3 regions of the Parabacteroides sp. AM17-47 genome follow, and region 2 is predicted to be linked to each of the others. Evidence: riboswitches for the same ligand, from Rfam matches in the RefSeq annotation. Region 2 holds a riboswitch; each other region holds the start of a gene.
The links. A riboswitch is a leader RNA that binds a small molecule or an ion and turns the genes downstream of it on or off. The one in region 2 is predicted to bind thiamine pyrophosphate.

Region 1 (10,152 bases), on a different contig from region 2:
ACACGGCTGATGCCGCCGTAATAGACGCTTTGGTTGCCAATGGTGTGAAACTGTTGGCGCTTCGTTGCGCCGGTTTTAATAATGTGGATTTGAATGCCGCCAGGGGGAAATTACCGGTCGTACGCGTACCGGCCTACTCACCCTATGCGGTCGCTGAATATACGTTGGCCTTGATGTTATCGTTAAACCGTAAGATACACCGGGCATACTGGCGTACGAGAGATGGCAACTTCTCCTTGAATGGCTTGATGGGATTTGATATGCATGGCAAGACCGCCGGTATTATCGGTACCGGAAAGATCGCCAAGATATTGATTCATATCTTAAAAGGATTGGGGATGCGTGTATTGGCAAACGACCTGTATCCGGATGAGAAATTCGCCAAGGAGGAAGGGATCACCTATGTCTCTTTAGACGAGTTATACAAAGAGTCCGATATCATTTCCTTGCATTGCCCGTTGACCGACCAGACCCGTTATCTGATCAACGACGATTCGATCGCCAAGATGAAAGACGGCGTAATGATTATCAATACGGGACGCGGGTTACTAATTCATACCAACGCCTTGATCGAGGGATTGAAGACCAAGAAAGTATCTGCCGCTGGATTGGATGTCTACGAGGAGGAGGGAGACTATTTCTACGAGGATAAATCGGATAAGATTATCGATGATGATGTCTTGGCCCGTCTGCTCTCGTTCAACAATGTGATCGTTACTTCCCATCAGGCGTTTTTCACGAAAGAGGCTCTGCATAATATCGCTGAGACTACCTTGCGGAACATCAAGGATTTCGAGGAAGGCCGTCCCTTAGTGAACGAAGTGACCAAGTAAATTCTAAAAAGGAACTATTATTTATCGCTGATTTATTATATTTTTGTGGCCATTGCTTGGTGGGAACCCAGCAATGGCTTTTTTAATTCAGAGGTATATATATGGAAATAGATAGTCAGACAGGTTTGGTGTTGGAAGGTGGCGGAATGCGTGCCATATTTACGGTGGGAGTATTGGATTATTTTATGGATCATGATATTTGGTTTCCTTATACGATCGGAGTATCGGCGGGCGCGAGTAACGGAATCTCGTATGCTTCCCGCCAGCGGGGACGCTCCCGTTTTAGCAATATCGACCTATTGAAGAAATATAATTACATAGGTCTTCGTCATTTCTTACGGGGGAGGGGATATATCGATCTGAATTTCTTGTTTTATGTCTATCCGGATTTGTATTATCCGTTGGATTACGATACCTATTTCAAGTCCAAGGATCGGTTCGTTATGGTCACGAGCAATTGCTTGACGGGTAAAGCGGAATATTTCGAGGAGAAGAAAGATAAGAAACGTTTGGTGGATATCTGTAAAGCATCTTGCACCCTACCGATCCTCTGTCCAATTACGTATGTAGACGGGATACCGATGGTCGACGGAGGCGTATGCGACGCCATCCCTATCCGACGGGCTATCGCTGACGGCTTCTCCAAGAACGTCATCATCCTTACCCGTAACAAAGGCTATCGGAAAGAAGAGAAAGATTTTTACCTTCCCGGCTTTATTTATAACAAATACCCGGCGATCCGGGAACAGTTGCGACTACGATACCGGCAGTACAACGAGGTCTTGGATTACATAGACCAACTGGAGGCCGAAGGAAAAGCCTTCGTCATCCGTCCGCAAAGCCCGATTAAAGTCGGTCGTACCGGAAGCGACACAAAGAAACTGGAAGAACTATATGAGGAAGGCTACGAATGCGGAAAACAAATCACTCAATTGTAGAGACGGGGCATGCCCCGTCTCATCCCCTCAAAACAGTATTTTATTTACAACCTTGCAAATCCTTACTTAACCGCATAGCGCAGAAATTAGGACCGCACATCGTACAGTACTCTCCATCCGTAACAGCACTCTCCTTATAATACTGTAAAGCCCTTTCCGGGTCCAAGGACAAATTGAACTGGTCTTTCCAGCGGAAATCAAAACGGGCCTTGCTCAACGCGTTATCACGTACCTGAGCGCCGGGATGCCCTTTCGCCAAGTCAGCGGCATGCGCCGCTATCTTATAAGCGACCACCCCATTACGCACGTCTTCCTTATTCGGCAATCCCAAATGTTCCTTCGGCGTAACATAGCAGATCATAGCCGTCCCATGCCAAGCGATTTGCGCGCCACCAATAGCCGACGTGATATGATCGTATCCAGGAGCGATATCGGTCGTCAACGGGCCCAACGTATAGAACGGCGCTCCATGGCAGGCATACTGTTGTTCCTTCATATTCTCATGAATCTTATTCATGGGAACATGGCCCGGGCCTTCGATAATCACTTGTACGAACTGCTCCCAAGCTATTTTCGTCAGTTCTCCCATCGTGTGAAGCTCGGCGAATTGTGCCGCATCGTTCGCGTCATAGATAGAACCCGGACGAAGCCCGTCTCCGATAGAGACCGCCACGTCATATGCCTTTAGTATCTCGCAGATTTCGGCGAAATGTGTGTACAGGAAGTTTTCCTCGTCATGAAGCTGCATCCATTTAGCCATGATCGATCCGCCTCTGGAGACAATCCCCGTCAGGCGAGTCGCCGTCAGCTCCACATGTTTACGCAACAAACCCGCATGGATCGTGAAATAATCCACGCCCTGTTCCGCCTGCTCGATCAACGTATCCCGATAGATCTCCCAAGAAAGGTCCTCTACCTTACCATTCACCTTCTCCAAGGCTTGATAAATAGGAACCGTACCCATCGGAACCGGGCAGTTACGGATAATCCACTCGCGCGTCTCATGGATATTATCGCCGGTAGAGAGATCCATCAACGTGTCTCCGCCCCATTTACAACTCCATATCGCCTTCTCGATCTCCTCGTCGATACCGGAGGAAAGAGCGGAGTTACCGATATTGGTATTGATCTTTACCAAGAACTTCTTACCGATAATCATCGGCTCGGCTTCCGGGTGATTGATATTCGCCGGGATGATCGCGCGACCGGCGGCGATTTCCTTGCGGACGAACTCCGGCGTGATATACGACTTCAGTCCCAAAGCCTCGATTTGCTGGTTCTCACGAATCGCCACGTACTCCATTTCCGGAGTGATAATACGCTTCTTCGCATAATACATCTGGGTGATATTCTTACCCTCTTTAGCCCGGAAAGGCAAGTATCGCTTGGGAAAACGCAGGGAATTCAGACTCGCGTCCGCCAATCGCTCACGGCCATAAGCGGAAGTCAATTCCGGCAATTGAACCACATCTTTACGCTTACCGTACCACTCCTCACGTATACGAGGAAGTCCTTTAGCGATATCAATCGATATCTTGGGATCGGAATACGGGCCGCTCGTATCGTAAACGATTACCGGATTGTTCTTCTTGAAGATTCGCTCTCCATGCTCATCCAAAGTTACCGTGTCCAACAATTTAATCTTACGCATACCAACCTTGATCTTATTGATCTCGCCCGGGACATAAATCTTTTCCGAGGACGGATAGGAAATACGCATATTCTTTTTAGTAGCCATATGTATTTAGTTTAGTACTTATTGATTTCCTCTATAAACCGGCGGGTTTCCTCCACGGGATCGGGGGCATTGATAATCGCGCCCGAAACAGCGATTCCGGTTATACCCGTCTCCATCAAAGGGCCTACGTCTTCCAGCGTAATACCACCTATCGCGAAGATAGGAATATCAATGCCAGCCTCCTTGCATTGAGCGATAATTTTACGATAACCTTCCAGACCTAAGATGGGACTCAAATTCTTCTTGGTACCCGTAAAGCGATACGGCCCTAGTCCGATATACGAGGCGCCTCGTTCTACGGCCAGCCGGATATCCTCGAACGTGTTAGCCGTAGCCCCGATATAGAAGATGGCATTGGAATCCAACTTGTCTTTCAGTACTTCCCAAGCGATATCCAAGGGCATATCATTCTTACCCAGATGACAAGCCGTAGCGCCACATGTCACGGCAGCCTCCAGATCATCGTTTACGCAGAAATCCACGATTCGCTCACATTCTTCCGCGCAGATAGTGGCACATGTACGTACGGTATCCTCATAAATCCCATCCTTCATGCGCAACTGTATCCATGAGCACCCTCCTTGGATTGCCATGCGTACCTCGTCGCATTCCGTATATTTAGGCGTACGATGCGTTATAAACATCAAGCGATTGTTTCCACCAAAAGGGGGGCGTAATCCGGTTGTTCTCCGACCGACTCTTCCATTCTCATCATATCCGAAATAATAATTTAAGGCCATACTTGTAATCGTTTGAATTGTTTTATGAGTTGATCCGCGACTAGAAGGGAGGGATCGTTTCCCCAAAGGGCTCCGAGAACGGCGACACCGCCGAAGGGGATATCTTTTAATTTCGTTATTGTCTGCGGGCAGATTCCTCCCAAGGCAATCACCTTATCATCGATGATGCCCTTCGCGTTTCGCAATCCATCTAAGGGGAATCCGCTACCATATCCTTCTTTGGATATACTCTGAAAGATCGGGCTAAGGAATACATAGTCGCATACCGGTTTATACTCGATAATCTCTTCCAGACTATGGCAAGAACGACTTATACTGCCTTTATATAAAGGTGGAGCTTCCGGGTTCCTCTTGTTCAAATGGACTCCTCCTAAAGCCCTTTCTTCTGCCAAGGTAAACCAATCATGAAGAACGATCCTGTCGTAATAGGCCGGAGAGATGTTATCCAATAAGCCCTCCAATTCATCACGTTTACAATCCGGTTTACGTAGATGTAAACGAGACATTCCTTCCGCAAATAGAAGTTCGATCAAAGAAGCTTCATCCGCGAAAAAATAAGGTGTAGTAATTACGACCAGCTTATTCATGATTCCATCGGATTTTATGAAGGGCAGAGGGTGAGAAGAAGTGGTTTACAGGTCCGTGCCCTTTTCCCATGCATACATTTGCCCCGTGAACGAGCGCGTTATTCATATATTCCTTGGCTAATCGTACGGCTTCCACCAATGAATGGCCGAGTGCCATATAAGCGGCGATGGCGGACGATAGCGTACAGCCCGTTCCATGGGTATTGAAGGTCTCCACTGTTGGCGAGACCAGACAAATCGGATTATTCTCATTGATAAATAACCGATCCACCGTTTCTACTCCGGGAATATGCCCCCCCTTGATCAATAGAGCGTTACATCCTTTTTCCTGCAATTTCCGGGCGGCAAGTAAGATATCCGCCTCGTTATTGATTTTTATACCGGAAAGATATTCCGTCTCGGGAATATTCGGAGTAAGCAGTGTCGCTTTAGGGAACAACTCATCCATGATGGTTCGGATGGCGTCATCCTCCAATAATTTACTTCCGCTCGTGGATATCATCACTGGATCTAAAATGATAGAAGTCTGTTGGAAGGAAGGTAAAGTTTCAGATACGACCTTTACGGCATCCTTGTTATGTAGCATCCCTATTTTTACGGCATCTACGATGAAATCCTCAAGAATAGCTTCGATTTGTCCTCTCAAAATCTCGGGAGAGATCGCTTGGATCCCTCGCACTCCCTGTGTGTTTTGAGCGGTTATAGCCGTTATCGCCGAGGCTCCAAAAACCCCCAGCGAGGAAAAAGTCTTAATATCCGCTTGTATTCCGGCACCACCGCCACTATCAGAGCCCGCGATCGTTAAAGCTACCGGATAACGGTACGTTTCATTTTTATCCATCTAACATTCGTTTTTCTTACGGCGGCATTACCCGCATCAAGTAGTAAGGGTATGATCTCAGCCCATATAGTATGGCACCCCTTCGACGACGCAAACTTAGTGAAAAAAATCGATATTAAGATATTTCCGGCTTTTAAACGATAATTTTAACGCAAGGTTATACTTCCATAAATCGTAGACGGGAGCCTTCTGGTTTTAGAAGGCTTCCGTCATATTCATATAAACCGCCATCCCTTTTTGGTTCGGGTCTTTGCCTACGTCTAGGCGGAAGTTCTTGCCGGGTTGCATTTGGATACGTAAGCCTACGCCGTAGTTGAACTTCCATTTATTCCAGTCTACGATAGGAGCGTTTCCGATCGTACCCGTGCCGACCCAGCCAACAAAACCACACTTCGCCCAGAAATTACCGCTCTTATATTTCTCCACGCTGCCGAACATATGACGATACTCCAGAATCCCATACGCCATGGTCTTGTCACGGTACTTGCCCCAATAGTATCCGCGAAGATCGAAAGGAGAGCCAAACGAAGGAAGCTCCGTAAAAGGAACGTTTCCCACACCGATTTGTGTCTTGGCGATCCATGCCAAGGTGCTACGAGGACGAAATACTTGCTGGAATTGGCGGTATTCTAACTCGAACATCTCATAATTATATGCACCGCCTAAATACTTTCCATACACTTTAGCGATCGCGCTTAGTAACATACCGGAACTTGGGGTCGCCACGTCATTTCGTGTATCGTATTGAATCAAGCCGCCGACACCGATATTGACATAATCTCGTTTGAACTTATTGAAATAAGGATCTTCGGCCATCACCGGGTTGATATCATCTGATTTGCTGAAATTAATATCAAAAAGAGGACCCGTATATAAATGAGGCCTAACTTCCCATACGAAACGGGGATATAGTTGGAAAGAACTCTTATGGAATTTCGTTGTCGAGTCGCTCTTCTCGATTTGCTCGATCGTCTCATAGCCTTTCCCGAAATAATGCGAAGGTTCGTTCCGATAACCGTAACTGATATAAATACGGAAGCGATTCTCGTTGAAGAATAAGGTACCGGCACCGGCAAAAACGAACGTCCCGTTTAAGGTAATATTAAATCCCGCAGGGATAAACGATCGTTGGGATATCGTATCATTCTTGTTTAAGCGAAAGCTAGCCAAAACCGCGCCACCTACGCCAAAGGAGGCTTCCGGCGTGTAAGACGGTCCGCCAAGGATAGACCACCAGATCCTTTTGTTGGCCCGTATGGAGTCTTTATGTAATTGTTTATGATAACGTTGTATTTGCTTTTCGGTCATAGGCTTACCATCCAGCATCAGCACTTCTTTCGGAATCGTGTCATTGGAAATGCCTTGCGCCTTTACGGAAAAGGCGAATAGAAGGCAGGCCATATAAATTAAAAGATATCTAAACATTATTTTAATCAATATTTAGAGGGCAAAAGTACGAAATCCTCCTAATATGTATTCTTAAAGAATCCCTAATAAAAAAGAATAAACAGCTAAAAAGAAATGCTATTACAGTCTGGGGGGTGTAGAGACGTAGCGTGCGCGCTGCGTCTCTACAGCTAAGATTGGTACAAGACCTTGCCCTCTTCGGATATTAACAGCAAGGTTAGTTCGCCGTCGGGAAGGATAGGAGCGCAATACGATTTACATTTTTGTAAAAGTAATGGGAAGAAACGATTTTGTTCTTTTTCCGCAAGAAGCTCCCATAATTCACGGGCCAACGTAATCCGATTGATTGCATCTACGGTCGCCTCCTCGCATTTTGCTTCTTTCGCTACATCTTGAAGGAAGCCTTTGTTCATGACGACTTTTTTGCTGTGTGTATCCAGGAAACCTTCCGCAAGTTTCACCGCCTTGCCGATCATGATACCTAAGATAACCTGCTTGAAACCTAAATCGGCAGCGATCTTTAGCGTCTCTCCGATAAAGTTCCCATAATGGACGAATGATTGTGGAGGCAAAGAAGCGTATAAGCTCCGAAGGTAGCGTTCACTCTTCGCCCCGGAATTAATAACCAACGTCTCGCAACCTATCGCTTTGGCGACACTGGCTTCTTTCCGTATCGAGGCGATAAAAGCGTCCGATGAGAAAGGACGCACGATTCCGGATGTCCCGATAATGGAGATTCCCCCGATAATTCCAAGTTTCGGATTGAAGGTACGTTTCGCCAACTCCTCGCCACCGGGAACCGAGACCGTGACAATAGCGACGGAATCGGGTGAGGGCAGGAGTGGAATCAGCTCTTGCCGGATCATCTTACGGGGCGTGGCGTTTATAGCCGGGCCGCCGACTTTCAAGCCGAGTCCCGGAAGGGTCACGGTTCCGACTCCTTCACCTGCTTGGAAGATGACTCTTCCCGTATCGTCGCTTTCTGTTTCTTGACAATATTCTTCTTGTGCCATTACCGTGGCACGCTTGTGCCATCGGCTTGGCACAGCTGTGCCATCACCGTGGCACGACTCTGCCACGGCGATGGCACAACCGGATACATCGAGAGATAATTGAACAGTAACCCGGATCCGGCTATGATTCGTCACGTCCGGATCATCCCCAGACTCCTTGATCACGGTACAGGTGGCGGAACACCCGGCCCATTCGGTATAGGCTACCGGCAACGTTATCTGTTCTCCCGAGGGTAATGTTATCTGGCTTTCTGTTTGTTCCTTCCGTGATAATAAGGCCAATAAAGCGGCTTTTGCGGCGGCGGTAGCACAAGCTCCGGTCGTATATCCGCTTTTCAAGGGAAAGAATTCGGGTAATAGGCGTTCGATTTGTTTGCGCAATCCGTCTTCACCATACACTCGGTAGAAAGTTTCCGGTAATGCGGGACGCTTCACGACAAATACTGGTATTCCGAATTGGCGGGCAGCGTTCACTTTATCCGTAAAATAGCCGGAGAAACCACTTTCCTTTGTCAAGATCGCATCCGGATGGAGTTGCTCCAACAACTTTAACTCATCCTCACCTTCTCGATAGAAAACCAGACGTTCTTGGGGGAAGCCCTGCTTCTCGGCCAACGACAAAGATTCCTCCCGCTCCAATATACGGAACCAAGTGGTATGCGATCGCCAATAAGGGCGGAGCGGGGCAAGGGTGTTCACGCCACTGAGGGCAAGTAGCCGTTGGATACCTTTGTTTTCCATTTGGTGAATTGCGTCTGCATAACTATCGCACCAAATCAAGTCCTCATCACGAGGTGGATACCGACGTTCGTAACGGATCACCGGAATCTGTAAACATTTCGATACTTTTTCGATCGTTTGGTGTAACACTTGAGCGAAAGGGTGTGCCGCATCAATCAATAGCTTAATCGCGTGGTCACGACAAAAACACTCCATTTCCTCCGCATTCATGGCTCCGGTCAAACGGATTCCATGCGCACATTCAATGGATTGCAAAGTTCCTTTCGTAGAATAGTAATAGGTAGCGGCTGCCTCGTCCGCTACCCGCACAGCCACACGGCCTTCTGTCGTTCCTCCAAGGATCAGTATCATTACTTACGGAAAAGATGTTTGAATTCATCCGCATATAAGCGGGATAGACCCTTGCGATTATCGATGGCATCCCCGACGACAAGTAATGTTGTCAGTGTAAGATGATTCTCTTTTACGATTTTCGCGAGATCTTTCAGTTGCCCACGGTAGATCCGCTCGTCTTTCCATGTCAATTTATAGCAAGCGGCTACCGGAGTGGTTGGAGCGTAATGTCGCAATAATTCCTCTTGGACCTTCTCTACGACACCGGCGCTTAAGAAGATACACATCGTACTTTGGCTTTGAGCCAGTTTGTGCAGTTGCTCTTTCTCAGGCATGGGCGTACGTCCTTCGCCACGAGTGAGGATGATCGTTTGTACTTTCTCCGGAATCGTGAACTGGGAATAAAGAGCGGCGGCGGCGGCTTGGAAAGAGGAAATACCCGGAGTGATATGATAATCCATCCCGTATTGATCAAAGTAATTCATTTGCTCTTGAATAGCTCCATAGATGCAAGGATCGCCCGTGTGCAAACGAACGACAAACAATCCTTTATCATAAAACTCTTTCATCAACGCGAACTGTTCTTCCAGATTCATATCCGCCGAGCTTCGCACCGTAGCGCCTGCCTTCGCGCATAAGGTAAGTTCTTTCGGGACGAGGCTTCCTGCATACAGGATCAAATCCGCTTTCTCCAACATTTGCCGTCCGCGGATAGAGATCAAGTCCGGATCGCCGGGACCGGCTCCTACGATCTCGATATGTCCCTTGCGGCAGGCCGTCCGATCTAACGCTACGGCAAAGGTATATTCATTTCCTTTCCCTAAATCCGCTTTTTGCTTCTCGACCAAAAGCGGACCGCCATGAGCCGCATAAATGGCGGAAGCTTCCGATACACTTGGGGATTCGGTTACCTCCAGTACTTTCTCCGAGGGATTGGGTACCGGGATATCTTTCAGCTCCTCCGATGTATAGGTGTGGAAA
Region 2 (10,152 bases):
CATTACTTTAGTAAGCAACTCGCCACTTTGGTCTAAGGCCACGATCGTATTCTCGAATGTCGGCGCATCCGGATTTACCACGATCGCCTCGATCTCCTTCGACTGCTCTTCCATACCTTTCAAAAGAGCCGGCTTGTAATGAGCCACCTCTATTTGATCAAACGGAGGCACCCCGAACGGTGTCGTATACTCCGCAAAAAACGGATTGGGTGTAGCGCCTTCCGCTACATCGCTTTTCTTTGAGGAGGAACAAGCTCCCAAAATAACCGCTAAACCTGCGGCCATAAGCGTTTTATTCATGCCATTGTTATATTAGAATTACAATGGACAAAGATAACGAAGTTTTGCGTTACAATTCTATTTCAAATTGTTATTATTTAGAATCCGGAAAAAGATTTTCACAATTCACACAAAAAAGATCCCCAAAGGGAGATCTTCCCTTCGGGGACCCAATATGCTTTCATTCAATGTTCAATCGAATCGCTCTCTATACCGTCCTCGATATTTTCATTTTCGATCGTTTCTTGTAAATCTTGAATGTCATTAGACGTGTAATCATCCGACAATACCGAATTGGTAGACATGGTCTCATCGTGAAGATCATCGCTCTCATCCCATAACGTTTTCATTATATTCTCTGGCATATCTCTTATATTTTAAAGTTATATGCCTATTCAACAACCTCGACAAAGAAATTGTTGTTCCAATAAAAATAGTTCACTAATTTTAGCGAGATTAACGCAAGAAATAATATGAATCGAATTTGTAGTCTTTTTGGTATTCAGTATCCCATCATACAGGCGGGAATGGTTTGGTGTAGTGGTTGGCGGCTAGCTTCAGCGGTTAGTAACGCCGGTGGATTAGGATTGATCGGGGCAGGCTCCATGCACCCGGAAGTGCTCCGGGAACATATCCGTAAATGCGAGGCGGCGACCGACAAGCCTTTTGGCGTGAATGTCCCGCTGATGTACCCGGAAATCGATACCTTGATGCGGATATTGGTGGAGGAAAAAGTGAAGATCGTATTTACCTCCGCCGGCAACCCGAAAACATGGACAAAGTATTTGAGGGATCATGGCATGACGGTCGTTCACGTGGTAAGCAGCTCTAAATTCGCCACGAAATGCGAGGAGGCCGGAGTGGATGCCATCGTTGCCGAAGGCTTCGAGGCCGGCGGGCACAACGGACGGGAGGAAACAACTACGATGTGCCTGATCCCCGCTGTCCGGAAAGCGACCTCCCTCCCCCTTTTGGCGGCAGGAGGTATCGGAAACGGTCAAGCGATGCTAGCGGCACTCGCACTAGGGGCCGACGGCGTACAGATAGGCACTCGTTTCGCCCTAACCAAAGAAAGCTCGGCACACGAGAATTTCAAGAAACTATGCTTGAATCTTAAGGAAGGCGATACGAAGTTATTATTAAAGAAACTGTCTCCTACCCGTCTGGTAAAAGGAGATTTCGCTACGGCAGTGGAAGAAGCGGAAGCCCGGGGAGCGTCCGTGGAAGAATTACGTGAGTTATTGGGCAAAGGACGTGCCAAGAAAGGAATCTTTGAGGGCGACCTAAAGGAAGGCGAGTTAGAGATCGGACAGGTAGCGTCTTTATTCTGGGAGGAATTATCCGTGGAAGAGGTGATGAAAGAATTGATCCGTGACTTTAAGCTATCCTTAGAGAACGTAAAAACACAGTTGTGTTCGTGAGAAAACACAACTGTATCTGTGGATAAACACAACTGTGTTCAAGAGAAAACACAGTTGTGTTCCTTATCATAATCGATACTTATACAATTGCGCCATGACCTTTTGGTATTGGTTTTGCAATTGCAGGTAGTTTTGCACGCTTTGGTAATAGGTCGTCACATCCACGAAATACTCGATCATAGAGATTTGCCCGGCCTGTATAGCCTTGTTCAACAAGACCAAGCTATTCTGCCTTTTCAGCACATCCTTATATTCATCGATAGATTTCTTTAAGGAGACAGACTGGTCATATAGCTGCCTCAACCCATTCTCTACCGTGAAAGAAGCGCTCTCCAACTGCATCTCCGTATAGCGGGCCTGAGCCTTCGCCTGTTTCACGTTATTACGGTTCGAGAACAACGGGATGGTGATTCCTACCAAGAAACCATTGAAACGCTCTCCACCCGAGGCGGGATTCATACGATACCCTAACTCAAAGCCGGGCAGACCTTTCGCCTTATTCACGCTCACCTGCCGAAGAGCTGTCGTCTGGTCGCTACGCAAGGTCTGTAATTGCGGATCGGATTGCATCGCCTCCGTCCGCAGCTCATCAAAGGAAAGCACATCCTTATCCGGCAAGGCGTAAACCGTATCCGTAAACTCGATAGCGATACCGCCGTTCAGGGTAGCCAGCTCCTGCAGCTTGGCAATACGGGAAGTCTCGTTCATCCGGGCCTCTGTCCGAGCGTTCAATAATTCCAGATCGATCTTGTTTGTCTCAAGGATATTCGCATTTCCTTTCTCCAAACGAGTCGCATAAAAAGCGGAAAGTTGCTCGGCGTTCCTAAGACGGGTATCCAATAGGTTCTTCTGCTGGTTCAACAGCACCAAATCTAGGCAAACCTCTTTCACCTGCAACAAGATTTGCTGACGAAAAGCCATCCCTTGACGATCCAAACCCGCGGATTTCGCCTTCGTCAGCTTATGCTTCCGGACATATACGGACGGGAAATCAAAGCTTTGGGAAGCCACGAACTCGCCCGTGAATCCCATCCCTTCTTTATTCCCCCAGAAATGCGAATAAGAGACCGAAGGGTCTGGCAAATTATTATCCAACTTCGCCTCCAGCTTCTGCGACTGGAGCAACTGGCTGTTCGCCTGTAAATCCTTATTGTTCGCCTCCACGCTCCGGAGCACGTCCTCTATAGAAGTCTGGGCGGAAAGGCCGCCTGTCAATACAGACAAGGCGGCGACTATAATATATGATTTCATAAAACTTATTCTTTATTCTTGTTCATTATCAGATAAACAATCGGGATGATGAATCCGTTTAAGAACGTAGAGGTTAATAAACCACCCAAGATCACCGTCGCCATCGGGCTTTGGATCTCATTCCCGGGAAGATCGCCATTCAACGCCAACGGGATCAACGCCAAGGCGGAACTCAACGCCGTCATCAAGATCGGGTTCAAACGGTCTAGGGAACCTTGTATCACGGACTCACGCAATCCCATTCCCTCTCCACGCAAATGCGTATAGTGGCTGATCAGCAGCATACCGTTTCGGGTAGCGATACCAAACAAGGAAATGAAACCGATAATCGCCGGGATACTGATCTCGCCGGAAGTAAGCCATAGGATAATCACGCCACCGATCAACGCCAACGGCAGGTTCAACAAGATCACGCCGCTCTCCTTCACGTCCTTGAACTCATTGTACAGTAACATGAAGATCACCAATAACGACATCAATGACGTCAGCAATAAGGTACGGCTGGCCGCCGCCTCGCTCTCGAACTGGCCACCATATTCGATATGGTATCCCTCCGGCAAACGGATATTAGCCTCTACCCGATCCTGTATCTCATTAACCACACTTCGCAAGTCACGTTCCGATACATTGGCACTAATCACGATCTTACGTTGCACATTCTCACGATTGATCGTATTCGGACCGGTCACCGAACGGATATCGGCCACGTAGCTTAGCGGCACTTTCTGTCCGGCGGCATCGATCATCAGATTGCTAATATCATCCATCGTGGCACGGCTAGCGTCGGAGGTCTTCACGGTCAGGTCGAAGCTCTTGCCATCGTCGTACACCTGACTTACGGCCTCTCCACCCAACATCACATTGATATATTCCTCGAACTCCGGCAGGGGAATACCATATTTAGCCAGCAACTCACGTTTCGGGGTGATTGTCAACTGCGGACGCTCGATCTGCTGCTCTACCTTCAAGTCCACCAGACCCGGGATCGTTTGGATAGCGGCCTTGATCTGGTTTCCGACCGTAAACATCAGGTTCAAGTCCGTACCAAACAGCTTGATAGCGATATTCGCCTCCGTACCGGAAAGCATAGCGTCGATACGATGGGAAATAGGTTGCCCGATCTCTATATTAGCGCCGCTGATCGTAGATAACTTCTTGCGGACATCATTCATCACCTCATCCCGACTACGGTCTTGCAATTCGAAAGGAGCCTCGATCTCGGAAACATTCACGCCCAAGGCATGCTCATCCAATTCCGCACGACCGGTCTTCCGAGCCACAGTCTTTATCTCGGGTACTTGCAACAGCAACGCTTCCGCACGGCGTCCGATCTGATCCGACTCGTCCAAGGAAATTCCCGGAAGCGAGCTTACGTTGATCGTAAAAGAACCCTCATTGAACGGGGGCAAGAAACTACGTCCCAAATGAAAGAAGATCACCAAGGCGACCACAAACAAAGCGATTGTGGTACCTAGCACCCATTTCTGGTAAGCCAACGCAAACTCCAAAGCCCGTTTATAGACCACTTTCAACTTCCGGGCTATCCAAGCCTCACGCAGTTCCTTCATTCCCGTCGCTTTACGGTTCAGCAAATAGCTACAAAGCACCGGGGTCAAGGTAAGCGCCACCACCGTAGAAGCAAACAACGCCACGATAAAAGCGATACCCAGCGGAACCAACATACGGCCTTCCATACCACTCAAGAAGAACAAGGGCACGAAACTCACCACGATAATCAAGGTAGAGTTCAAGATCGGCATACGTACCTCACGGGAAGCATCGTAAACCACCTCCAAGGTAGAGCGTTGCTGCTCCGGAGGCAAGAGCCGGTTTTCCCGGATCCGTTTATACACGTTCTCCACGTCCACGATAGCGTCATCCACCAAGGAACCGATAGCGATCGCCATACCTCCCAAGCTCATCGTGTTAATCGTTAATCCCATGTAGTGCAATACGATGATAGAGACCAGTAAAGATAACGGCAAGGCTACCAAGGAGATTACCGTCGTACGTATATTCATCAAGAACAGGAACAAGACGATCACCACGAAGAAGCTACCCTCGAACAAACTGTTCTTTACATTATTAATAGAGTTATCGATAAAATGGCTCTGGCGGAATATATCGGTAGAGATACGAACATCCGTCGGCAGGTTCTTTCGCAAATCGACAACAATCTCGTCCAGCTTCTCCGTCAACTTCTCCGTACTCGTATCCGGCTGTTTGGTCACGGTAATCAATACGGCCGGCTTCGTTCGCTCGGAAGCGGTTCCCAGCTTCGGGCTTTTACCGCCGATCTTGACCGTAGCGATATCACCCAGCGTAACCGGATACTCATTCACGGTCTTCACCACGCCCTGAGCGATCTCCTCCGCCTTCGAAGTCGATAAGACACCTCGGATGATGTATTCGTTCGAGAACTCATACAATACACCACCATTGGCGTTCCGATTCATATTCCGACAAACATCCAACACCTCGTTCAACCCTACACCGTAGTGCTTCATACGAGCCGGGTCCAACAAGATCTGGTACTCCTTAATATCGCCACCGATCACGGCAACCTGCGCCACACCGCCCGTAGACAACAAACGGGGACGGATCGTCCAGTCGGCAATCGTACGTAAGTCCAACAAAGACGTGGAATCGGCGGTCAGACCGAGAATCATCATCTCACCCAAGATGGATGACTGCGGGCCTAAGGTCGGTTTACCTACGTTCCCGGGAAGGCTCTCACCCAAGACTGCCAGTTTCTCGGATACGATCTGACGAGCCCGGTAAATATCCGTACCCCAATCAAACTCTACCCAAACCACGGAGAATCCGGTGGTAGACGAGGAACGCACACGCCGTACGTCCATCGCACCGTTCACGGCGGTCTCCACAGGGAATGTCACCAAGCGTTCCACCTCCTCGGGAGCCATACCGTTCGCCTCGGTCATGATCACGACCGTCGGGGCGTTCAAGTCCGGGAACACATCCACGTCCGTATTAAACGCCGTGTACGTACCCCAGATCATCAGCAATAGCGCACAAACCAAGATTACCAACCGGTTGTGCAATGAATAATAAATTATCTTATTTAACATGCAACGTCCCTCCTATTAATGGCTATGGCTATGAGCCGGTATCGCGTTAGAAGCGGAAGACAACTTGATTTGGTAAGCGCCACGGGTCACGACCTCATCGCCCGGTTTCAATCCGGAAAGGATCTGTACCTCCGAGCCGTTATTCGCTCCCAACGTCACCCATTGCTTCTTATAGCCTTCCTCATCCAGACGGATAAATACCGAATAAACGCCCTGCTCCTCGATAAGGGCGGAGACAGGTACGCTCAAGACATTCTCCATCGGCTTTGTCAACAAAAAGATCTCCACGAAAGAACCGGGGATAACCGCTCCTTTATTATCGAACTCGAAAGTCACCGGTACATAGAAAGAGTTCATATCGGAAGCCTTTCCATACGATAACAACCGTCCACGCAAATCAGACAATTTATAGAGAGCGTTATCATACGGAGTCATGAAATTAGCGGTTTGGATCATGGGAAGATCGTTGTAATACCTCTCAGACACGTCCGCACGCAATACCAAACGATTGTTTTGCGAGATCGTAGCCAAAGGCTGACCTACAGATACATAATCACCCTCTTTCACTTGGATGTTCTTCAAGTAACCGTTCAAGGGAGAGACTACAGACACGCCTTTCGCCGTCTGTTTTCCCGCTATCGCCTCATAAGCGACCTTGGCGTTCTCGTAATTCAAGCGGGCCTGCTCGAAATCCTTGGCGGATACGATCTTATCGCCTACCAAGGCTTGCATACGCTCGTATTCCTTTTTCGCCGTCTCATAAGCGAATTTAGCCCTTGCCGCCACGTCTCCATCCGAGAGGGCGTTGGACGCGATACTCAACACGGCCTGTCCCTTGCGTACCGCCGTACCATCCACGAATGGTAAGCTCCCGAACGAGATCACGCCGGGGACGGTAGCGACGATCACGGACTCCTCCCCTTGCGCCGCCATCACTCGTCCGCTCGTCTTGATCACATCCGTGAAAGGAGCGGGATTAACCGTTACGGTTTGTAAACCAACAGCCTCGGCCAAGGCTTTCTTAAAGACGATCTCATCGGGATGGGTACCACCGGCCTCATGCTCATGGTCATGGCCTTCGTGTTCATGTCCCTCATGATCATGATCGTGATCCTCACCTTCATGCTCATGGTCGTGAGCCTCTAATTCATGATTATGCTCATCGTGTCCGGCTTGCGACGCATTTCCCGCACAACCGGCAAACAGGTAAGCGCACATCGCACCTACCAAATATATTTTCTTCATTGTGTAAAAAATCTTGATATCGTTAATAATAAATAGATAGGGGCAAGTCTGTCCTCACCCGCTCTCACAAACGAGGTATCAAGACATAGGAGGGGCACGAAGTCCCGAGGCACTCACTATCCAAGTGTCGTGCAGCGACTCAATGTAGGGGGCGTTCTCGTGATCAAGGAGCTGTCCGCAAAACGCCGGTTCAGGTGGATAAATGTAATCAAATAAGACGAGTAACGGCATCAGATGTATATCCACATCTCCATCCATAAAATGAGAAATATGCGTACTGAAATAGGCCAAGTTATGCCCGTCGCAACCGCAATCATGCGTATCAGTGCTTTTATCGCCATGCGCTTGCTCCGCGGTCAAGGATTGATAACAAGGCATCCCGTCCCGGTGATGATGGTGAGGGATAACCACAGAAAGCAATGCCAAGATGCCGGCCATCAGCACCACGTATTGTACAATCCTCTGTTTCATTTTCTCACGCATGGCACAAAGATAAGGATATTTTTCCGTTTTTTACATGAATGTTGTAAGTTTGCGGTAAATAAAAAGATAGATGAAGTTTGGAGTAAATAAAAAGGTATTATTATATACCGCCGGTTGCGTATGGATTTTCGCCGGTATCAATATCTTACGCATCGGTATCATCACATGGTTAAACGATACCCATTATTGGTTATTCAAGATCGGGGAAGCGACCATCGTTTTCTTACTTTTCTTCAATTTAGTCTTTAAACGGCTTTTCTATAAACATTCCGAACGGATCTCCCGGAAAAACGGGAAACATTGCCCGTTCTCTTTCTTCGACGTGAAAGGTTGGATTATCATGATCTTCATGATCGCTTTCGGGATCACGATCCGCACGTTCCATTTACTGCCGAATTCTTTCATTTCCGTATTCTATACGGGATTATCCACGGCGTTGATCATAACGGGATTCTTATTCTTGAGACAAGGAAAAACCGTTGGGAATTGAGAATTGAAAATTAAAGATACAACAATCAATAATTTTCAATTCTCAATTCTCAATTTTCAATTCCCAAGTTTTTCGCAGATCAACTCAGCAGCCTTCTTGCCGCTCATCAGCATGCCGCCAAAGATCGGTCCCATACGGAAGCTACCGCTTACGCCGTTAGCGGCCATACCGGAAACGAATAATCCCGGGTAGATCTCCTTCGTGTTCTCCACCGTCGTCTGCTCACCCAGCTCCACATTCAAGGAACGCTCGCCGATCACGCCTCCGGTCGGTGTATTCAATTGGATATCATTCTTACGGGCTACCACACGGGCAATCTCGCAATCATGCCCCGTACCTTCCAAGACAGCCTTTGCCATGATCGTCAACGGATCCACGTGCATCCCCTCACGGATTACCGGAGCCCAGTTCACTACCACACCGGCTACGGCATCGTTATGAAACACCACGTCCTCTACCGAATAGCAGTTAAAGATCGTAGCGCCCGCCTTCGTCGCCTGATAAATCAAAGCAGAAGTGGTATGTACCGAATCCATGATATACGTACCATTAGCACCTTCCTTATAGCTTACGCCCAATTCCTTGATAATCGGCATAGCCTCTTCCTGCACCACGATATCGTTGAACATCATAGCGCCGCCCCACATACCTCCACCGGGAGCCAGCTTACGATCAAACAACGCCACCTTCTTACCGGCTTTCGCCAAGAAATAAGCGGCCACGATACCGGAAGGTCCCCCTCCCACGATCGCTACATCCACAGACAAGTTGCTCTTCAACTTCTCGAAGTAAGAGTCAATGATTCCACTTGAAACAATCTGTTCCATCTTAATAACTAATTAAAGTTTAAACATCAGGGAGCACATAGAGGTAACGCCCCCTTTATTTCCTAGTTCTACCTTATTTTCCCTTCGCCGGCATTACCCGGATCAGGTTCGATGGGTATAATCTCAGCCCGTATGACTCGGGCACCCCTATGTGAAAAGTCGGGGGCAAATGTACAAAAAATTAGTATAACTGTACACCTTCAGGTTCCACTTCTATGTTTCCCCTCAATTTTTCCGTCATTCGGATGGATAATGTATAAGATGCCTTGAAGATTTGCCACCAATTTCATCGGGTACAATAGCCAATAACATTCATAATAAAACCATAGGTTATCAGTATAATTATCACGGTATGTTAGTCTTTTCCTTGTTGCAATGCAAATTCTTTGCAAAAATCATCGGTCAAATAATAAATATTTGTAACTTTGCTTACGATAAACGTAGTGGTATTAAATCTGTAAATCTTGTAATTAGGTAATTCAAACTTATAGTTTCTATCTCTGGTTTTCAATTTATCAACCAATATGACTCATATTAATCCTTATAAATCACTGCAATTATGTCAATGCATGCTATAGAAAGTTTGGTGGAATATTCCGTGATAACAACAGCGACCGCCTCTCCTGTTCCACCTTTGGCACAAAGTATTTGTTATAGTCTTTACCAAATCCAGAATCAACTGGACTGCGGGTACACGGTATTACGGGTTCGTGATGAACTGGAACAACTCGGTTATCTCTCTCTTTTGCCTCCGGAGCAATTGCCGGAGCCGGAGCGTAGCGAGGCGAGGCGGCTTGCCGTAGAGGGCGGTTTCTTGAAAGATGGTACTTATGTGGACGGTTGTTCCGGAAAGTGTTGTGTCACCGCAGGGACTGCATTATGGAAAAAGCTGCTTGAGATGAGTGTTCTTCCTGTATCGGCAAAGGCGGAACTTCGGCTACTAGACCCTTTGGAATTGGCGGAACAAATTGTTCCCTTAGCTTCTAAGGCACTTGCCGAAGGGGATAAAAGAGGAGCCGATACGCTGGGACATTGGTACGCGTTCTTTCCGCTACTTTGCGTAGTGG
Region 3 (10,152 bases), on a different contig from region 2:
TGGAGGCCTAAAGTTCTTGAGCAAGAATATGGAGAATCACCGTTATCAAGGTAATTTGTATGGCGCCGGACTCTCTTATGGTTATCACTGGTTGTTAAGCGATCGGTGGAGCATGGAAGCCGTGTTGGGTATTGGTTGGGCGCATCTGGATTATGATAAATATCCTTGTGCCACTTGCGGAACCGTATTGAAAAGCGATACGAAAGATTATTTCGGGGTTACGAAAGCCGCTATTTCTATTATTTACTTTATTAAATGACCCAAGCGATGAACAAGAAGATAAATGCATATATGATGGCGGCTATGATGGCCGTCGTGTCTCCGGCAATCATGGGACAGACTGCCTCGGATGGGGTTAAAGTGATTTGTAACGACGTGGTACAGAAGGGTGACTCGGTATATATCGATGCCGTGGTGACGGTAAGTAGCGATGCGGTGAAATCCCGTAGCTATTTGGAACTGACCCCCGTCTTGGAATCGGCTTCGCAAAAAGAGGGGCTTCCTTCTATTTTGGTGAACGGACGTATCCGCCAGAAAGTATATAACCGTGAGGTCGCCTTGGATAATTTGAACGACGTACCTCATTATACTATCTTGAAAGCCGGGAAGGAAGATCAAGTGGTAAGTTATAAAACCGCCGTGCCTTTTGAGGATTGGATGAAAGACGCACGTGTCGTGTTAGACCCGAATCTATGCGGTTGCGGTAAGGAAGAGGCCGGTAGTCCGTTATTGATCGCGGACAAGATTCGTCGTCGTCCGGATAAGCGCTATGAGGTTCAGCCTACATTCTCTTATATCACGCCGATGGCAGAGACGGAGAAGCATCGTGCGGAAGTCGGTACGGCTTTCTTGGACTTCCAAGTGGGTAAATATCAGATTCTTCCTGATTTCCGTAATAATGCGGTGGAGTTGGCGAAGATCAATAATACGATCCGTACCGTTACAGAGGATAAGAACGTGAAACCGACAGGTATCGTACTGAAAGGATATGCCTCACCGGAAGGCTCTTACGCTAGTAATAAGAAATTGGCGGATAATCGTGTCAAAGCGTTACGTGACTATATCCGCCAGAAGAATGACTTCAAGGCTGATTTCTTCACGATGAGCTCGGAACCGGAAGATTGGGTCGGTTTTAAGGAAAAGGTAGAGGCCGATCCGAATGTGCCGAATCGTAGCGAGGTATTGGCGATTATCGATAGCTCGGATGATCCGGATCGCAAGGAGGCTAAGTTACGTGCCTTGGGTGGTGGCGCCGCTTTCCGTTATGTGCTGAAAGATATTTTCCCTTCGTTACGTCGCTCGGAATATAAGATTGATTATACGGTACGTGAGTTTACGGTGGATGAGGGGCGTGAGATTATCAAGACTCGTCCGCAACAGCTAAGTTTAGGGGAGATGTTCGCGGTGGCTAACAGCTATGAGATCGGTAGTGACGAATATAATAATGTATTTGATATCGCTGTCCGTATGTTTCCGAATGATCCGGTAGCGAATCTTAACGCCGCGAATATCGCTATGGGCAAGGGTGATTATGCTTCCGCTAAGAACTATTTGGCGAAAGCGGGGAACGCCCCGGAGGCGGTTCATGCGAAAGGAGTGTTAAGTATGTTGACCGGTGATTTGACGGAAGCGGAATCTCTATTGAAGCAGGCTCAGGATATGGGAGTAAAGGCCGCGGCGATAAATTTAGAGGAATTGCGCAAGAAAATAGAGGATAATGCGGTATTTGATAGTTTCAACGCTGTAAAATGATAGCTATTCCTCCCTATGTATAGGGTAGAAGGCACTTAATTTGTAAATGTCATGAAGACAAATATTAATAATAATTTCTTTTATATGGAACAAGCATCAGATGTAGTAGAGTTGGTTCTGCCTCATGAGGTAGATAATCCAAACAATGTCTATCTGTATCTGGAAGGAGATGCTTGGTGCGCATACGAACGTTCAGCCTACTATCTGACTCAGATGGAGGTTTCGGTTGTATTAAAGAAAGAAGTAATCCACGATGACTATGACGTGGTTTTACTGAAAGCTTTTTTCGCCGTGAATGATATGTATTTGCCCCTTTCTCCTACGGCTGTGCTGAAGTTGGTTGCCGACGATAAGCTACAGTTCCAGATAAGGGATAGGGTAGAAGGTTTTTCCGAATGGAAAGAGAATGAGTTAAAAAAATTATCTGCTTGATAAGGAAGCGAACGCTTCTTATTTAAGCATGTAAAGTTGAGGGGTGTAACGGTCCTGAAAAGTAGTGATACTTTTCAGGACTATTTTTTTGTATGGGGAGCTTCCCTGTAAATGATCACCCGGCAATCTGGGGAGAGGGTGACGGTAAATTGATTTCCTAAAGCCTCGTTGAGAGTTCCTTGCCACCATGAGGTGAGCTTTCGTTGGCAAATGGGCCAGCGGAGTCCTTCTGTACTAATCTCCCCTTCGGGATAAAGAACGAAAATGGAGATTTGTTGCCCCGGATAAGAAGCGAAAGTCGTTGTTTCTAAGATAGGTGTGAAAAGACCATAGTCGGATAACATCTCCACCCGCTTGAATAAGGGGGCATACTCCATAAGAAGGGATATATTTCCCAATGTATGATCCTCACGCAATCCGGTAGCTCCTAATATGAGAACTTCTCGATAGCCTTGGGCATGGGCGAAGCGGATGGATTTGGAGAGGTCGTTGATCTCTTGGTCCTCTACATGGTGGATTTGGTCTGCGTAGCGTTTGCGCAGGTCGGCGGGTATACTGTCCAAGTCTCCTACGATAGCGTCCGGATGAATACCCTTTTCATAAAGTGTCTTTACGGCTCCATCACAAGCGATAATCGTTTTCGCTTCCTTTAATAATCTCAAGGGTAACTCAGCGGAAGGAAATCTCCCATTCGCTACGATCACACATCCTCTTTCCTTCACTTCCGTATTATCTCCCATAATTCATAAATTATAAATTAAAACTCTTCCCCTTTCTTCCGCCAATTGTAATAGCCCACAATGGCTAGTGTCGCATAGCAAAAATAGAGTAGCATCGTCGGATACAAGCCCCGAAGGTAATAAAGATATACGGAAACGAGGTTTACGATTACCCAAAAAATCCAATGCTCGATAATTCGCCTTGCCAGCATCCAAGTAGCGACAATGCCTACCGACGTGGTGAACGCATCGCCTACGGGGATGGGAGAGTCCGTGAATTGATGAAGGAGATACCATAAGATGGCGAATACAACGGCCAATGTTCCGATAATCCCCACGAAAAGCGGAAGGCTCAGATGGGTGTATAGGATACGGTCGGAGGGAAGACTGTCGTTTTCCGTGTGTATCTCATGTTTCTTCCGGGTCCATTGATAGAAACCGTATATGCTGATTCCTACGTAATAGGTTTGCAATCCCATGTCCGCATAAATCTTAGCGGACAGGAAGACAAAGACATACACGAGGGAGGTGAGGAATCCCACCACCCACATGCCCTTATGTTGTTTAATCTCTAGAAAGAGATAGAGCAGACCGGTTATTACTCCGAAGTATTCTAGCCAAACCATTTTAGTAATTGATAATTGATAATTGAAAATTAAGTTAGAATTTGAAGGTGATCCTGGCCATGGCGTTCGTGCCGGCTTGGGTGAAATAACCGTCATCCTTTTTACGTGTGCCGTTTTCGATATACGAGTATACCCATGCGTTGGTCTCGTACTTCTCGTTGAAGAGGTTGTTGATAGTCACGTCTAGGGTTATTTCTTTCATGAACTTAGGCTGGAAGGCGTAACCGATACGTAGGCTATTGATAAAGTAGGGATCGATGGAACGATCCTTGCTGCTTGAATTGTCTATGTATTGGCGGCCTACTATTTGTGAGTTGAAACTCGCGATAAACCCTTTGTAAACGAAATCGAACATGCTGTTCGCTATTAGATTGGGTGAGAAAGCTATATTCGTTGTGCCTAGATCATTGATCTCTTGTCCTCCGGTATCCCAATTATCCACGTATTCCACGAAATGCTTGATTTTATTTTGGCTGAGGGTTACGTTCGCGCTCCAATTCAGCCAAGAGGTGATTTGTACACCTCCGGTAAGCTCGATACCCATTCGGTAACTATCCTTTATATTGGAAGTGAGGGCCTCGCCGATCTCGCTGATCTTGCCGGTTAGGATCAATTGGTTGTTGTAATCCATGAAATAGAGATTGGCTCCAAACCGGAAACGGTCGTTACCAAAACTATAACCGGCCTCGTAATCATATAAGGTCTCGTGGGTAGGACGTTCCTCGGGGCCTGCCTCCGTGAAATTGTCACGGTTCGGTTCCCGGTTAGCGACGGAGAAAGAGACGAAGGCGTTATGGCCATTGTTATGGAAGTTTATTCCGGCTTTCGGGTTGAAGAAGTTCCAGTTCTTACGAATGTCCAGTCCTTCCCCGGCTTTGTCATCGTTTCCCTTAATGGTGTAATGGATCCCACGGTATTGTAAGTCCAGATAGCCGGTGAAAAGAGGGGAAAGACGTTGAGTCAATTTAGCGTATGCGTTGTAGTCTAATTTCTTACCGGTATTGCGATAATATTCGTAATCCGGTTGTGGCAAGACGTTTGCGCTTTTGGTCCACATTACCCGGCCAAAATGATCGCCTACATAGTTGTTGACGGCGGTTCCCAGCGTAAGGCGGGTATTGTCACGTTGATAGTTTGCGCTATAAACGGCTCCATAGAAATAATTGTCGAGCCATTTACGGCGCACAAGGTCCGTCTTTTTTACGGTATTACCCTCCGGATCGATATATTCCGGTAGTTTATAACTGCTGAATTTGGCTTTCGATTTATAATCCTCGTAATATCCGTTACCATCGGTGTAATGAAGGGTCAGGTTCATATTCCAGAAATCTCCGATACGCTGGCTGGCCATTAAATGGTAGTTGTGTTGCCAATAATTATCCGTCTGATTGTTATAAAACTTCTTCACTCCATCTTCCTCATATTCTCCGCATGGATTATAGCTACGATCTGTGTCAAGTAAATAAGACGGAACACCGTTCCATGCTTGATAGGTCTTCTCGCTGTTCCCGAAGGCTTGGAATTTAATCAATGTATTATCGGCATAGAAAGCGGCGGAGGCATAGTAAGAACTCATACGGGCGGAGGCACGATCGATAAAGCCGTCGCTACGGATATTGGAGTAGCGGGCGTCGAAAGCGAAATGATCGTAAAGTAATCCGGTGCCGCCTTTTACCGTATGTTTCAGCGTACCGAAAGAACCTGCTGATACGGAATATTCGCCGTAAGGCTTTAAGGACGGTTTCTCGGTCTGCATGGCGACCGTAGCGCCAAAAGCCGCAGCTCCGTTCGTAGAGGTTCCGGCGCCTCGTTGGATCTGGATCGATTCTACCGAGGAAGCTATATCGGCCATATTAGCCCAGAATACGGTATGAGACTCGGAGTCATTAACCGGTACGCCATTGATCGTGATATTGATACGGTTCGCATCTGTACCCCGGATACGAAAACCGGAGTAACCGATACCCGTTCCGGCATCCGAGGTCATGATAACAGACGGGGATTGGGAGATAAGGAATGGGATACCTTGCCCGTTGTTCCGGCTGCTTAGTTCTTGTTTGGAGATGTCGCTATAAGCTACCGGGGTCTCTTTCCCGACTTTGGTAGCGGTAATAACCACTTCATCTAAAGATACGTCTTTTGAGATTTTCAAGGAGTCGACCGGACTGGGCATTTGTGCCTTGGCGGTTGTAGCCAGTAAGGAGCCGGCCAAGATAACCAATACATTTTTCATCTTTTCATCTTTTTGCTTTAAAACTAAATAGATGAATAGAAAGGATGGGAGAAGCATGAATCCCTACGACAGCATTACCTGTACAGGTTCTATGGGTATGATCTCAGCCCGCTCCTTTCGTGAAGGATTCCGCGAGCACCCCTTCGTATTCGGCAGCAAAGATAGGCATAAAAGTGTTAATAAATATTACTATCAATAGTAAATCGGATTTCTATAGATATTAATTCTGATTACTATCGATCGTAATCCGGTTTGTGTCGTATTAATTTTTTCTGCAAAAAGATGAGGATATTTTGAGAACTCATTGATTTTTTGTATATTTGCGGGCGATTAAGTGAAGTTGAGGAGGGGGCGGGTAGTCCCCTTCTTTTGTTCTTAACAGATATGTGTATGATAGAAAAGAAAGTGGTAAGCCAATTAGTAGAGGAAAAACTAGCCTCTTCAAGCAATTATTTAGTAGACGTAGTGATTAAACCGGGGAACCTGATAGTCGTTGAAATTGATAACGATGAAGCGGTAAGCATTGATGATTGCGCTGAGTTGAGCCGGTATTTGGAGGAGCATCTGGATCGTGACGTCGAGGACTATGAGCTGGAGGTTGGCTCCGCCGGCATTACTTCTCCTTTTAAGGTACTTCGCCAATACGTCAAGAACATCGGAAACGAGGTGGAGATGCTGTTGAAAAACGGCTCGAAGCTGACAGGTGTGTTGAAATCTGCCGACGAGAACGGTGTGGTTGTCTCTGTCGAGAAGAAGGTGAAACCGGAGGGCGCTAAGCGGAAGGTAACCGTGATAGAGGATGAGTCGTATACATTTGATGAAATAAAATATACAAAATACTTAATAAGATTCAAGTAAGATTATGGCCAAGAAAGAGGAAACAATCAGTATGATTGACACCCTTGCGGAGTTCAAGGAGTTGAAGAATATCGATAAAGATACGATGATTAGCGTTTTGGAAGATTCGTTCCGCAACGTGATCGCCAAGATGTTTGGCACGGATGAGAACTATGACGTGATTATCAATCCTGAGAAAGGTGATTTCGAGATCTGGAGAAACCGTACGGTTGTGGCTGATGATGAATTGGAGGATGAGAACTTGCAGCTTACGTTGACGGAGGCCCGTAAAATCGACGCCGACTGTGAGGTGGGCGAGGAAGTGACCGACGAGGTGCATTTCGCGGACTTCGGACGTCGTGCGATCTTAAACTTGCGCCAGACTTTGGCTTCAAAGATACTTGAATTGCAGAAAGACAGCTTGTACGCTAAGTATAAGGATAAAATCGGCCACATCATCGCCGCTGAGGTTTATCAGGTGTGGAAGAAAGAAATCCTGTTGCTGGATGACGATGGTAATGAGTTGCTACTGCCGAAATCCGAGCAAATCCCGACCGATTTCTATCGTAAGGGAGAGACCGTACGTGCGATCGTTCAACGTGTGGATAACTATAATAACAACCCGAAGATCCTTCTTTCCCGTACGGATAAGGTCTTCTTGCAGCGGTTGTTCGAGTTGGAGGTTCCGGAGATTAATGACGGCTTGATTACGATCAAGGCGATCGCCCGTATCCCGGGAGAGCGTGCCAAAGTGGCTGTCGAGTCATACGATGACCGTATTGACCCGGTGGGTGCTTGCGTAGGTATGAAAGGCTCTCGTATTCACGGAATCGTTCGCGAGTTGAGAAACGAGAACATTGATGTGATTAATTACACCTCAAATCTCTCTTTGTTTATCCAGCGTGCTTTAAGCCCGGCTAAGATCTCTTCTATCCGTGTAAATGAGGAAGAAAAGAAAGCTGAGGTTTATCTACGTCCGGAGGAGGTTTCTTTAGCGATCGGTAAGGGTGGTCTGAATATTAAGTTGGCTTGTATGTTGACTGAGTATACGATTGACGTATTCCGTGATATCGAAGGAGCGGACGAGGAGGATATCTACTTGGATGAGTTCTCCGACGAGATCGACAGCTGGGTGATCGACGCACTGAAGAATATAGGATGCTATACGGCGAAGAGCGTCCTTGCTATGAACCGCAATGAGATTATTGAACGTGCCGATCTGGAAGAGCAGACCGTGGACGATCTTTTAGCTATCTTATCCGCGGAATTTGAAGATGAAGGTAACGAATAAGTATTACGACAAAGTTAGATATGCCTATAAAATTAATTCAAGTACAGAGAAAATTGAACGTGGGAATCAACACGGTGGTTGAGTTCCTGCACCGGAATGGGTTCTCGGTTGAGGATAATCCCAACACGAGGATCAGTGATGAACAGTATGCTTTGCTCGTAAAAGAGTTTGGAAAGGATCTGCCTGAGAAAGATCGTAATTTTGCGGCGGATCGTGCGCAGAAAGAGGCTCCTTCTGTGAAAGAAGAGAAGACTGCGGAAATAAAGACAGTGATACCGGAAGAATTCAGGCCTAAGATCGTAATGAAGGGTCATATCGATTTGGATGGTGGACAACATAAAAAACAGCAGGAAGAGCCGAAGGCTAAAGAGGAGCCGAAGGTGAAAGAAGAGCCTAAGGTAAAGGAAGAGCCGAAAGTGAAGGAAGCGCCTGCCGCTCCCGCTGCTCAAGCTCCTGTTAAACCCGCGCAGCCTGCGCAGGCTCCCACGGAGAAAAAAGAAGAAAAAGTTATAGTAGTGGAAGTGGAAAAAGAAAAAACCGTAGAGAAGCAACCGGTTGTTGCGGAACCTAAGGTGGAAAGTGTGAAACCGGAACAGGAAGTAGAGAAGACCGAGGAAAAAGACGATAATCTTTTCCGTTTGAACTCGGTTAAATTGGAATCAAAGATCAAGGTAACCGGTAAGATTGACTTGGATGCGCTTAACCAATCGACTCGTCCGAAGAAGAAAACGAAGGAGGAGAAGCGGAAAGAGCGTGATGAGAAGCAAAAGTTTAATAACAATCGGCCGGGTAATAATAGCAACGGTCCGGGCGCTCCTCATAAGAGTCCGAATTCGCCTACTTTGATTAAACCGAACGCTCCCACCAAACCGGGTGAGGAAGGTGACGCTAAGAAGAAGCGTAAACGTATCAAGAAAGATCGAGTAGACGTGAATAATACGCCGGGTACGAATTATCCGCGCCCGAATCGTGACGATCGTCCGAATAACGACCGTAAGCCTCGCTTGAAGAAGCCGGTGAAAGCGGAAGTTAGCGAAGAGGATGTTCAAAAGCAGATCAAGGAGACTTTGGCTCGCTTGACCAACAAGAATAATAAGAATAATAAGGGGGCTAAATACCGTCGTGATAAACGTGACGCCGCTGTGAAACGTGAGCACGAGTTGATGGAACAGGAAGAACTGGAAAGCAAGGTATTGAAGCTGACCGAGTTCGTTACGGCCAACGACTTGGCGAACATGATGGACGTATCTGTAACGGAGGTTATCGGTACTTGCATGAGCATCGGCCTTATGGTTTCGATCAATCAGCGCCTGGATGCGGAGACGATCAATATCGTGGCTGAGGAGTTCGGTTATAAGACTGAATATGTAAGCGCGGATGTTGTCGAGGCGATCAACGCTGATGAGGAAGATGATAACGAGGAGGATTGGGTAGCCCGTCCGCCTATCGTAACGGTGATGGGACACGTTGACCATGGTAAGACTTCTTTATTGGATAATATCCGTAGCGCGAACGTAATCGCCGGTGAGGCTGGTGGTATCACGCAGCATATCGGAGCCTACAACGTGAAGTTGCAGAATGGCCGCCGTATCACGTTCTTGGATACTCCGGGTCACGAGGCGTTTACCGCTATGCGTGCCCGTGGCGCGAAGGTGACGGATATCGCTATTATTATCGTGGCCGCTGATGATAACGTGATGCCTCAGACGATCGAGGCGATTAATCACGCTTCGGCTGCCGGTGTTCCTATTGTTTTCGCTATTAATAAAATCGATAAGCCACATGCTAATCCTGAGAAGATCAAGGAGGAGTTGGCGAATATGAATTACTTGGTGGAAGACTGGGGGGGTAAGTACCAGAGTCAAGAGATCTCCGCTAAGAAAGGTATCGGTGTCGAGGAGTTGTTGGAGAAGGTACTGTTGGAGGCCGACCTGTTGGATTTGAAAGCGAATCCGAAAAAACGTGCGGTTGGTTCTATCATCGAGTCTTCTTTGGACAAGGGACGTGGCTATGTATCTACCATATTGGTGGAGAACGGTACGTTGAAGATGGGAGATATCGTTTTGGCGGGAACTCATCAAGGACGTATCAAAGCGATGTTCAACGAGCGTAATCAACGGGTGGAGAAGGCTGGTCCTTCCGAGCCGGTATTGATCCTCGGTCTGAACGGTGCTCCTCAGGCCGGTGATACATTTAATGTATTGGAGACTGAGCAAGAGGCGCGTGAGATCGCTAACCGTCGTGAGCAATTGCAGCGTGAGT

Region 1: another riboswitch for thiamine pyrophosphate. It lies ahead of thiD (bifunctional hydroxymethylpyrimidine kinase/phosphomethylpyrimidine kinase); the one in region 2 lies ahead of DW205_RS19700 (sulfide-dependent adenosine diphosphate thiazole synthase).
Region 3: another riboswitch for thiamine pyrophosphate. It lies ahead of DW205_RS10760 (TonB-dependent receptor); the one in region 2 lies ahead of DW205_RS19700 (sulfide-dependent adenosine diphosphate thiazole synthase).

What each region holds. Positions count from the first base shown of each region.
Region 1 is NZ_QTLI01000017.1:87,650-97,801, reverse strand. It holds gene DW205_RS14730 (2-hydroxyacid dehydrogenase) at 1-833, shown strand, start outside; gene DW205_RS14725 (patatin family protein) at 935-1,771, shown strand; gene thiC (phosphomethylpyrimidine synthase ThiC) at 1,812-3,509, opposite strand; gene DW205_RS14715 (thiamine phosphate synthase) at 3,521-4,249, opposite strand; gene DW205_RS14710 (thiamine phosphate synthase) at 4,240-4,836, opposite strand; gene thiD (bifunctional hydroxymethylpyrimidine kinase/phosphomethylpyrimidine kinase) at 4,829-5,677, opposite strand; TPP riboswitch at 5,672-5,769, opposite strand; gene DW205_RS14700 (BamA/TamA family outer membrane protein) at 5,873-7,102, opposite strand; gene cbiD (cobalt-precorrin-5B (C(1))-methyltransferase CbiD) at 7,255-9,189, opposite strand; gene cobM (precorrin-4 C(11)-methyltransferase) at 9,189-10,152, opposite strand, start outside.
Region 2 is NZ_QTLI01000030.1:27,370-37,521, reverse strand. It holds gene DW205_RS19740 (M3 family metallopeptidase) at 1-300, opposite strand, end outside; gene DW205_RS19735 (hypothetical protein) at 465-644, opposite strand; gene DW205_RS19730 (nitronate monooxygenase family protein) at 753-1,700, shown strand; gene DW205_RS19725 (TolC family protein) at 1,767-2,951, opposite strand; gene DW205_RS19720 (efflux RND transporter permease subunit) at 2,957-6,040, opposite strand; gene DW205_RS19715 (efflux RND transporter periplasmic adaptor subunit) at 6,056-7,285, opposite strand; gene DW205_RS19710 (DUF6769 family protein) at 7,364-7,768, opposite strand; gene DW205_RS19705 (hypothetical protein) at 7,839-8,258, shown strand; gene DW205_RS19700 (sulfide-dependent adenosine diphosphate thiazole synthase) at 8,315-9,085, opposite strand; TPP riboswitch at 9,148-9,244, opposite strand; gene DW205_RS19695 (hypothetical protein) at 9,645-10,152, shown strand, end outside.
Region 3 is NZ_QTLI01000011.1:118,077-128,228, forward strand. It holds gene DW205_RS10735 (DUF3575 domain-containing protein) at 1-259, shown strand, start outside; gene DW205_RS10740 (DUF3868 domain-containing protein) at 268-1,752, shown strand; gene DW205_RS10745 (hypothetical protein) at 1,804-2,184, shown strand; gene DW205_RS10750 (thiamine diphosphokinase) at 2,265-2,924, opposite strand; gene pnuC (nicotinamide riboside transporter PnuC) at 2,942-3,529, opposite strand; gene DW205_RS10760 (TonB-dependent receptor) at 3,564-5,762, opposite strand; TPP riboswitch at 5,805-5,915, opposite strand; gene rimP (ribosome assembly cofactor RimP) at 6,153-6,620, shown strand; gene nusA (transcription termination factor NusA) at 6,625-7,890, shown strand; gene infB (translation initiation factor IF-2) at 7,911-10,152, shown strand, end outside.